3 regions of the Paenibacillus sp. FSL F4-0122 genome follow, and region 2 is predicted to be linked to each of the others. Evidence: riboswitches for the same ligand, from Rfam matches in the RefSeq annotation. Region 2 holds a riboswitch; each other region holds the start of a gene.
What was found. Region 2 has a riboswitch for cyclic di-AMP ahead of MHH49_RS09400 (C40 family peptidase). Riboswitches for the same ligand answer to the same signal wherever they lie in the genome.
Positions count from the first base shown of each region.

Region 1: another riboswitch for cyclic di-AMP. It lies ahead of MHH49_RS30010 (KamA family radical SAM protein); the one in region 2 lies ahead of MHH49_RS09400 (C40 family peptidase).
Region 3: another riboswitch for cyclic di-AMP. It lies ahead of MHH49_RS07240 (hypothetical protein); the one in region 2 lies ahead of MHH49_RS09400 (C40 family peptidase).

Region 1 is NZ_JBBODI010000001.1:6,796,993-6,800,102, reverse strand. It holds gene MHH49_RS30015 (helix-turn-helix transcriptional regulator) at 1-183, opposite strand, end outside; gene MHH49_RS30010 (KamA family radical SAM protein) at 337-1,497, opposite strand; cyclic di-AMP (ydaO/yuaA leader) riboswitch at 1,630-1,773, opposite strand; gene MHH49_RS30005 (AraC family transcriptional regulator) at 1,829-3,110, opposite strand, start outside.
Region 2 is NZ_JBBODI010000001.1:2,217,601-2,220,710, forward strand. It holds gene MHH49_RS09395 (hypothetical protein) at 1-757, shown strand, start outside; cyclic di-AMP (ydaO/yuaA leader) riboswitch at 975-1,113, shown strand; gene MHH49_RS09400 (C40 family peptidase) at 1,171-1,599, shown strand; cyclic di-AMP (ydaO/yuaA leader) riboswitch at 1,962-2,104, shown strand; gene MHH49_RS09405 (C40 family peptidase) at 2,110-2,601, shown strand; gene MHH49_RS09410 (GNAT family N-acetyltransferase) at 2,790-3,110, shown strand, end outside.
Region 3 is NZ_JBBODI010000001.1:1,717,807-1,720,916, reverse strand. It holds gene MHH49_RS07250 (hypothetical protein) at 1-143, opposite strand, end outside; gene MHH49_RS07245 (hypothetical protein) at 158-712, opposite strand; cyclic di-AMP (ydaO/yuaA leader) riboswitch at 781-945, opposite strand; cyclic di-AMP (ydaO/yuaA leader) riboswitch at 1,365-1,554, shown strand; gene MHH49_RS07240 (hypothetical protein) at 1,807-2,223, shown strand; gene kdpF (K(+)-transporting ATPase subunit F) at 2,350-2,427, shown strand; gene kdpA (potassium-transporting ATPase subunit KdpA) at 2,440-3,110, shown strand, end outside.

The DNA of each region.
Region 1 (3,110 bases), 4.6 Mb from region 2:
AATGCCATATCCACCTTTAGTACCCTGATACGTTACGACCGGGATGCCAGCGGCACAAATCACATCGATATCCCTATAGATTGTTCGCTGGGAAACCTGAAACTCTTCAGCCAGCTTGGAGGCAGATAAAACTTCGTGGTTCAATAGCTTGTAGATCATAGAAATCAATCGTTCCAATTTCATGTGTGCATTCCCACCCATTAGTTCATTTCGTGTTACAGCGTGATTATATCATAGATTTTTTCGGGCTAATTTTGGGAGGGAGGAGTTTTGTTGTTGGTGATGAAGAAATATCCTATGACAGAGTCTGACAGAGCCGATTAATTTATTTACAGATTAAATCCGCAGGCTCTGATAAATGATTAACAGAAATAATAGCATCGTTTTTTTCACAGGTGGGGTCCAATATTGCTCATTCCCAGGCAGGTCATCGAACCATTCGGCGTCCTTTGGACAATCTAGAATCATGAATTTTCCGTATTCCTGATCTCTGGATTGATGGTATTTGAGATAGGCTTTCCCGTTATCAATGGCGAGAATTTCTATTTTTCCTGAGGTGTGGCTCATGGATAAGCGTACTCTTTTGCCAAGTCCTGAGGTTCTAGCTTTGGCTTCTTCTACAATTTGATAGACTTGCTCGAGCGGTAATACGAAATCCCGGTTTCCGGCAACGGGCCGGTTCACAAAGAAGTAGTAGGGTGTAACGCCAGCCCATGAAAGTCGGTCCAGTAGTTCCCCTAAAATAATGGGATCATCGTTGATGCCTTTGAGGATGGGAGTCTGATTTACGACAATTGCCCCTGCGTTGTGGAGAGCTTTAAATGCTTTTTTGGCTTCAGGTGTGATTTCACGAGGATGATTGATGTGCGCCATAACATAGATTCGTTTGTCTTCGGTAGAGTAAGTACGAATCAGCTCCAGCAGCTCTTCGTCTTCAGAGATCCGCATCGGATTAAATACGGGAATTTTGGAACCTAGTCTAATGATCTTAACATGCTCAATGCTTCTTAGATTTTCAATAATGGATCTTAGCTTCGGTGTGGAGAGAATTAAACTATCCCCACCCGTAAGAAGTACGTTGTTAATCTCCGGATTCTTTGCGATATACTCCAAGCCCGGAGAGACATCAGCCATCGCCTCTTTCACGTCATTTCGGAACAGACGCTTACGGAAACAGTAGCGGCAATAAGCCCCGCAGACCTCGGATACAATCAGTAGTGCAGTGGTTCTATACTTGTACTGACAACCAGGTACCACATAATTCGTGTCCTCATCGGAGGCGTCCCAGCGCCCATACTCCAGCAGTTCACCTTCGTTAGGAATAACCAGCTTACGGATGGGATCATCTGGATCATCCCAGTTAATCAAAGACAGATAGTAGTCATTTACACGAAAAACAAATTTGTCTGTAATTTCTTTCAGATTCTCTTTTTCCAGCTCAGACAACATAGCTATTTTGTTAATATCCGTGAAGTACTTTACCTTTTGCACGTACATCTCTCCTTTGTCTCGTAGTGTGAGAAATGAGGGAGCCTTAGTGTCAAAGGCCAATCTACTGCCAGCAGGGTCCAAAAAAAGCACAAAAAGAGACCCTTAGCAAGGGTCTCTGGTTATGTAAATAACATGAAAAGCAGACCCATCCACTGCTGACGAGGTTAGCTGACGGACTCGGGTAAGATGGTACCCTACATTCTAATGCTCAATGATTCGCCCCAATAAACTGGTTCCCCCGCTTTTCAACTGTAAAAGTTGGAAATTAAGCGTAGATAAAGTATACCCTATCAAGTTTTGATAAGTCAAAAGAGAATCCTAGATTCACCTTCAATTGCTAGCTACTTCCGCCGAGTAGTTTAGGCAACAGCGTTAGCAGCTTCTCCCGGGTTAACGCATCACTAGAGTTCCATTTGCTTCCGTCGAGCAGATAAACATGTCCCTGACGTACTGCCGGAAGAGTGTTCCAAAGTGAACTGTCTAGTAATCGTTCCATCGCAGCTCGCGAGTCTTTGCGTTCCGGAATGAACATGAAGATATGATCTCCGGCGTAGGCAGGCAGTCGTGTTGGATCAACTTCGGCGAACCCTAACTCTTCGTCCAATATGGCTTGGATCTCTTCGGTCGGTTGTAAACCACATGGGGCATAAAGCGCAGTGGAGAATCCGGACATTCCCATAGCATATAGATGATCTCCATGATCATAGACCAAAGCAGAGGCGGTTTCTCCAACTTGGAGAGTTGTCGAGTAAAGCTGCTGCCACATGGCAGCGTTTTTGATTGTGAATGACTCCAGCCATGCTTCGGCTTCGCGCTGTTTACCTAGCCAACTGCCTAATGTCCGCATTCGGTTGTCGAGAGGCGCAAATGAATCAAAGGTGAGTGTCGGAGCGATACCAGAAACTGCTCTGTAGGCTCTTTCATCACTATTTGCCAAAATGATCAAATCTGGGTTTAGGGAAGCGGTCAACTGCGGGTCCAGTGGAAACCCGACGTTGGCGAGCTTCTTAAGCCGATGTTTATAGACGCTGTTCCGGGCGAATGCTTCATCTCCACCGATAGGCTTTACACCTAACGCGAGAAGGTCGCCAAGTGTCTCGCCATGATAGACAATACGTTTCGCTCGTTCAGGAATTTCCACCTCATGACCCGTCCAATCCTTGACGGTAAGCTTACGACCTTGCTGATGTGCATATTGTCCGGGTGTAACTCCGGTTTTTTGCCGAAAGCGGCGGCTGAAATAGTATTCATCCGAGAAGCCGACCAGTCTGGCGATTTCCCGCAGTGGTTCAGTCGATTCCTGCAGGAATCGTTTGGAATGATTAATACGCAGATCCGTCAGGTATTCAAGCGGCTTTTTACCCGTAAGCTGCTGAAAGATCGGTGTATATTGCCAGATTGATATTCCCGCCAGTTCAGCTAACTGCTTCACGGTGATACTCTCTGTATAATGCTCCTGAATGAATGTTATGGTCTTTTCTACGGATTCCGTAGGACTTGGCAGGTGTTTGGAAGGGTAATTATGCTCAAAAAGTAACAGCAGCAATTCTTGGAATTTTAATTGTCGCTTGAATTGTTGTACATCATCGGTGTTATTCCTGTTCATGAGCAGGTCTTCG
Region 2 (3,110 bases):
CCGACTGCTCTGGGGCTACTTTATGTATGGTTTCATCCGATCTGCTATTATTCCAATTCTACTGCGCTATCCGGATAAAGACGCCGGAGGCAGCGGTATGGGCAGACTGTTGTATTATATCGAGGGACAGTTCAGCTTGAATACGGACCCTGCGATACGCACTTGGTTATGGATGCTTCTGGCGCTTGTTGTCTTGCGACTTCTGCTTTCCCCTTTCATAAGGGCAGGATTGCTGCATGAGCTCCACCAGGAGCGAAAGGGCGAGCGTGGACTGTTCTTTTTCCCTGGCATGAAGATCTATGGACTACCTGTCTTAGTCTTTAGCCTAATCGAATGGGTGCTGACCCTGCTGCCGCTTTACTGGCTTGCTCCAAAAATGTACGGGCTGTTCTTATCCTCTTTGTTTAACTACGCTTTGTTACTTCATTTAGTACCACACGTATTGGCATGGCTTATATATATTTTTATCGTGCGCCTGTTTCTTCTATATATGCAGTTTGGTTACACCGGCGGTACAGGAATGTTCTCCTCACTGATCATCTGCTTGCGGTCACTGATTCCTGCTATAGGTGTTTCCATTGTACTTGGGGCGGGAGGCCTGCTCTTACTGCTAGTGTGCGGACTGACGGGTCTGTTCTGTCCCGGCCTACCGGCACTTATAATACGGCAAATCTCACCACTACCTTCTACGCTCTTAAAAATGTGGGGAATCTCTGCACAATATCATCTATGGCGTAGCAAAGCATTTCCACAATAAATCAACCTTATTTGACATAATAAAAAGGTCCCAATTCCTGTATTCAGGAGCTGGGACTTTTTCTCATTACGGATAACTTAAGAGTATTTGCAAAATCGTAAAAGCTCTGTTACAATAAGTCCTGTGCTATTAGTAACAATTTTGTAATCAATTGAAACGATTCCTACATAACTAAATGTATTTATCGTAAGTGTAACTGTCGAAACGTCATTCTCTGGTGCTTAACACGCCTAATTCCTTTGCACCGGGAAGTGGGGGAACCATATTTTGGGTGAATTGATCTCGCTTTACAGGGATCATAGGGAATCTTCTACCGAACCCTTAAGCTAACCTCGCAGGCCTTGGAAGGAGTACATCTTTTGAAAAGACATAATTTAAGAAAAAAATGCGTCGCTGCGGCGCTAGGACTTGTAATGGCGTTATCTATTGGTGGAGGAAGCGCCTTTGCCGACTCTAAAATGGACTCTGTAATCTCAAAAACTATTGGAGTTGCCTATAAAACCGGAGGTACAAGCACTGCCGGATTTGATTGCTCTGGATTTACAAAGTATGTATTCAAGAATGTGGGGCTTACTTTACCTCGTACATCAAAAGCTCAATATAGCGTTGGAACTGCTGTATCCAAAAGCAATCTGCGTTCTGGTGATCTAGTGTTCTTTAACACACTTGGCAATGGAGTATCCCATGTCGGCATTTATGTTGGAAACGGAAAATTCGCACAATCGTCCTCTTCGCGTGGAGTGACCATCACTTCACTCAGTCAGGCCTACTGGGCCAATCGTTATGTTGGCGCTAAAAGAGTAATGAGTACTTCAGCTTATCAAGCTGTAGCCTTCGATTGAAACCTTCCTCACAACTATAACCTCACAATTACAACTATATGAACCTGAATCTGATTATGCCCGTAATCAAATTCGGGTTTTTCTTTATTCCATAATATATTTTTACACTATTAGAGCCCAATTGAAACACGTTTATTTGATAAAAATTGCAATTATATTAAAAATTAGGTCATTATTAACGCTTACATATGCCTTTCTACCGTAAAAATGCCAATTTTTCTGCATTAATATGTTAAAAACGATTGCCAAGCGGCTTTCTGTTTGTTACAATTAGCGCAGTGAGATTTTAGTAACATTTTTGTAATCATTAAGTTGTTATTTACAAAGGTTTTGTCATGTATTGATTACAAGCTAATCCTAATCAACAGTATGAGCCGAGTTTCCTAACTATTAGGAAAACGGGGGAACCAACTTTGGGTGAATTGACCTCCATTATATAGAGGGGTCATAGGGGACCTTCAACCGAACCCTTAAGCTAACCTCGTAGGCATTTGGAAGGGGTATACACTTTTGAAGAAGAAGTTAGCAGCAGCAGTACTAAGCTTTTCCATCATCCTCACCATCGGAGCAGGAAGCGCTTTCGCAGATTCCAAAATGGATAAAGTGATTGACAAGGCCATCGGTACTAAATACGTATCCGGCGGTATATCCACTAACGGATTTGATTGCTCCGGATTTACAATGTATGTGTTTGATAAGATTGGCATTAACCTTCCACACCAATCAGGTTCCCAATATCAAATGGGCACAGCAATCTCCCGTGATGATATAAGAGCCGGAGATCTTGTATTCTTCAATACAAGTGGCAAAGGTGTCTCCCATGTCGGCATTTATGTCGGTGAAGGTAAATTCGCACACGCTTCTACCTCACGCGGTGTTACGATTAGCTCTCTGAGTGATAGCTACTACGTGAAACGCTACGTTGGTGCCAAGCGCATTATGAGCACAGACGCTTACCAATCGGTTGCTGCTGAATCGGAAGACAATGATGATGTGCAATAAATAACGTACATAGGCTCTTTTCCAAGGTACTCTTGGAGGAGAGCTTGTTTTTTTGTCTTATTACTTATTTACCCCTCTCATAATTTGTAAAACATTCCCCTCATATAAAGTTTCTGAGTCGAACCTCCCCCATTTTGTATATAATTAGTAATATAGCAATGTCCTCGTGAAAGGAGATCGTTGACCTTATGATAAATCCCTCGGTAACTTTTCATGTTGTTCCTATGGAGGCAATTCACGGAGAAGCTATTTGTAAGTGGAGCTATACGCCCCCATATAATATTTATGGCTGGATGCCGTGGGAGCAGATGCAGGCTCTTGGCATCGAGTTTGGTGATCCGCAGCTCCGGGAGGAACAATATATCTCCATATTAAATGAAAATGAGGTTTTGTGCGGATTCGCACAGTTGTTCCCGATGGAAGGAGTCGTCCGTTTAGGAGTTGGGATGCGCCCCGATCTATGCGGCCATGGTTTAGGCAAACTATTCGTAGATGCCATCGTCCAGACA
Region 3 (3,110 bases), 500 kb from region 2:
CAAGCCCCCCAACTGCAACCTCCCTTACAGGTGAGCTTCAGAATACCATAACGGCAGCCTTCAGCCCCTTCCATTCCATAGTGAATAGGCTCGGGTTCATCCAATACAAATACTTCAATGCGGGATAGTCTGCGCTGGTCCATAGTAGGGTTCCTCCTTAGATTTCCAAAAGCTTTAAGTCTACATGATGAGTGACACTAGCCTTTTCTACACAAGCGAGCATTTCCATTTTATTCTCACAGACTGCGGTATGCTCTAGCCATAGTCGGAACTTCTCTTTCCGTATAACAGATAGATGTAAGGGAAAGGTGCTGCGGGATCTCAAGACATACCAACCGGCGCTTACATCTTTCCAAGGCTCCTTGAAGGCTGTAAACCACGGGAGTTTTTGATGCGATGACCAATCCTGCTGCTGTTGTTGTTCTCGAATTTTTTTATATATTTCATATACAATCTTAGAGTCTAAACAGTCTTTACAAGAAGAAGGTGTACTGAATTGGCGAAGGGCTTGGATCTGGTTCTGGCCAAATGCATAACCTACAATGTACCTGTGATTATTTTCTTCGAACCACAAGGCCCCGAAACAAACGTAATTTAGACTTATCGGCTCAAGCAGCCCTTGATGTATCCCTAAATAATAGTGCTTCAAAACATTCACCCCATCCAGCGTGCTATCACCTAATAGGCTCAGGTAACGCAAAAACCGCAGCAAGAGGAGGACCTCTGCTGCGGTTTTGGATTACAGGCAGATATACCTGGGCCAAAGCGTGGCGGATCAAGGGTCTCTCTCTTTACGCTTACGAGGTTAGCTGTCGGATTCGGACGGTGAGAGTCGCCCTACCTATTGAGACTTACGCAGTCTCCTTTGGATTCACCCCAAGTAGGCCAGGTGGCCTGATGGTTCCCCCGTTCCCTGCGAATGCAGGAACTCAGCGTTGATTGTTTTTCATGAATTAGATTCAACCCGAATCATACTCTTTTCAAGATTTTCTGTAAAAAACGGAAAATGTTCTTTTAGAGCGATTTTAACCATATCCTGCCGACTACGACTGAAAAACGAGGTAAATAGGTATTTATGGCGTGTTATCGCGCCTCTTTCTCGCTCAACCTCTGCTTCTTGCGTTTCAACCTATAAAGGGAATTTGCAGTATTTTCACCCTAAAAAGGTGAATAAAATCACATGGGTTATAGATAGCGATTAAACGCTCGAAACTCGAGTAAACAAGAGATATAGAGAGATTAGATATCAAGTAAGCGCTATCTAATGGGAAAATAGTTTTTAATTTGCATTATTTTGGCATCATTCAGGTTTTACAAGTCTTCGTGCATAAGAGTATGATTACTCCTGTTTCAACGACAATCGAATATTTGATCCGCTTAATTTCCGATAAGGAAAGCGGGGGAACCAACAATCGGCAGCCGATGTGAGAGTCGGAAGCTGATTATGGGGTGAATCCTGTAGAGGGTGCGAGTGAGTTCGCATCTATACAGGTAGGGCGACTCTCACCGCCCGAATCCGACAGCTAACCTCGTAAGCGTATGGAGAGAGGATGAGTGCAATGTGACCGCTAGCGAGCCACAGAGGAGATCCTTTGTGGCTTTTTGCTGTGCTCTTAGAAGCAAAGCATTTATGGAGGCCTCCCCCAAGAGGTCGCTAAATTCATCATTAGCGGTATTTGTAAGGCAGCGTCTAATGACGTGACACAACCGAGCTTTAGGTTGTGCCCGAAAATGACGATAGGTCAACATCCTTTCGGAGATTTTCGTTGCCTCCTTGTTGTAAATGAGCAGGAGGAGAAAAAAGAGATGACGGATCAGAATGAATATGTGCTTGTATGTGCGCCTACAAAGGCGGGAGAACATTTCATTAAACTTCTGAAGTTCAGGGGTATTAAGATGGCGGGATTAACCAACAATCTGGCTGAGAAGGCTTTACTAGAGGAGCTCGGAATCGAGCAGGTTATTCTAGTGGATACCCGCCATCAGAGCACTTGGTTTCGCCCATCGTTCCCGGTAGGCAGGGTATATCTGTTTGAGAGCAGCTTTCCGCTTTGCTGCCGCTATATTCAGATGTGCCGTACCTGGACGACACAGCCAATTTTTGTGATTACAAGTTCTATAAATCCTAGATTGGTCTATAAAAGACTTGGTGCGAGCTATGTAATCTATTCCCATAGTGGTGATGCTGATTTTCTAATCGATAGATCACCTCATCAAGGATAATGGAAGGAGTGCGGAAGATATGATGGATCTGTATATGGTGGCTTCGTTAGCTGTAATTTACGGGTTATTTTATGGCTTTATGCGCTGGTGCGCAGGTGTAGTTGAGGATACGGGGAGGGATAAGCTGTGATTCTAGTAATCGCTGTTACCCTACTGTTGTTTATATATCTGGTTTACGCGTTGATTCATCCTGAGAAATTTTAAGGAGGGGCATTCATGGGCATTTTGCAAATAGTCGTCGTAATTGTAATTCTCATCTTGTTGGTCAAGCCGATGGGGACGTATTTATATCATGTATTTTCTAACGAACCGAATCGTACGGATCGCTGGTTTGCAGGCACAGAGAAAGGTATTTATAAGCTGATCGGCCTGAAAAAACGGGACGGAATGTCCTGGAAGAAGTATGCACTCAGCTTTGTTTTAACTAATATCGTACTGGTTGCTTTCAGTTATATTTTTCTAAGATTACAGCGGGGATTGCCGCTGAACCCGAATGGAATTGCCGATATGGAACAGACGCTTTCATTTAATACGGTGATCAGCTTTATGACCAATACGAACCTGCAGCATTATAGCGGGGAGACGGGACTATCGTATTTTTCACAAATGGCAGTCATCACGATGATGATGTTCACGTCTGCAGCGAGCGGATTTTCTGTTGCGGTTGCTTTTGTCAGAGGGATTACAGGACAGAAATCAGTCGGGAATTTTTTTGAGGACTTCGTAAAAGCACATATTCGTGTATTCATTCCATTAGCTCTGCTAGTTTCATTGGTGCTGGTAGGATTGCATGTGCCACAAACGCTCAAGCCATCGCTTGAGGTCACTACACTCGAAGGGCAGACGCAACAAATCGCTATCGGTCCAGTCGCTTCTTTGGAGTCAAT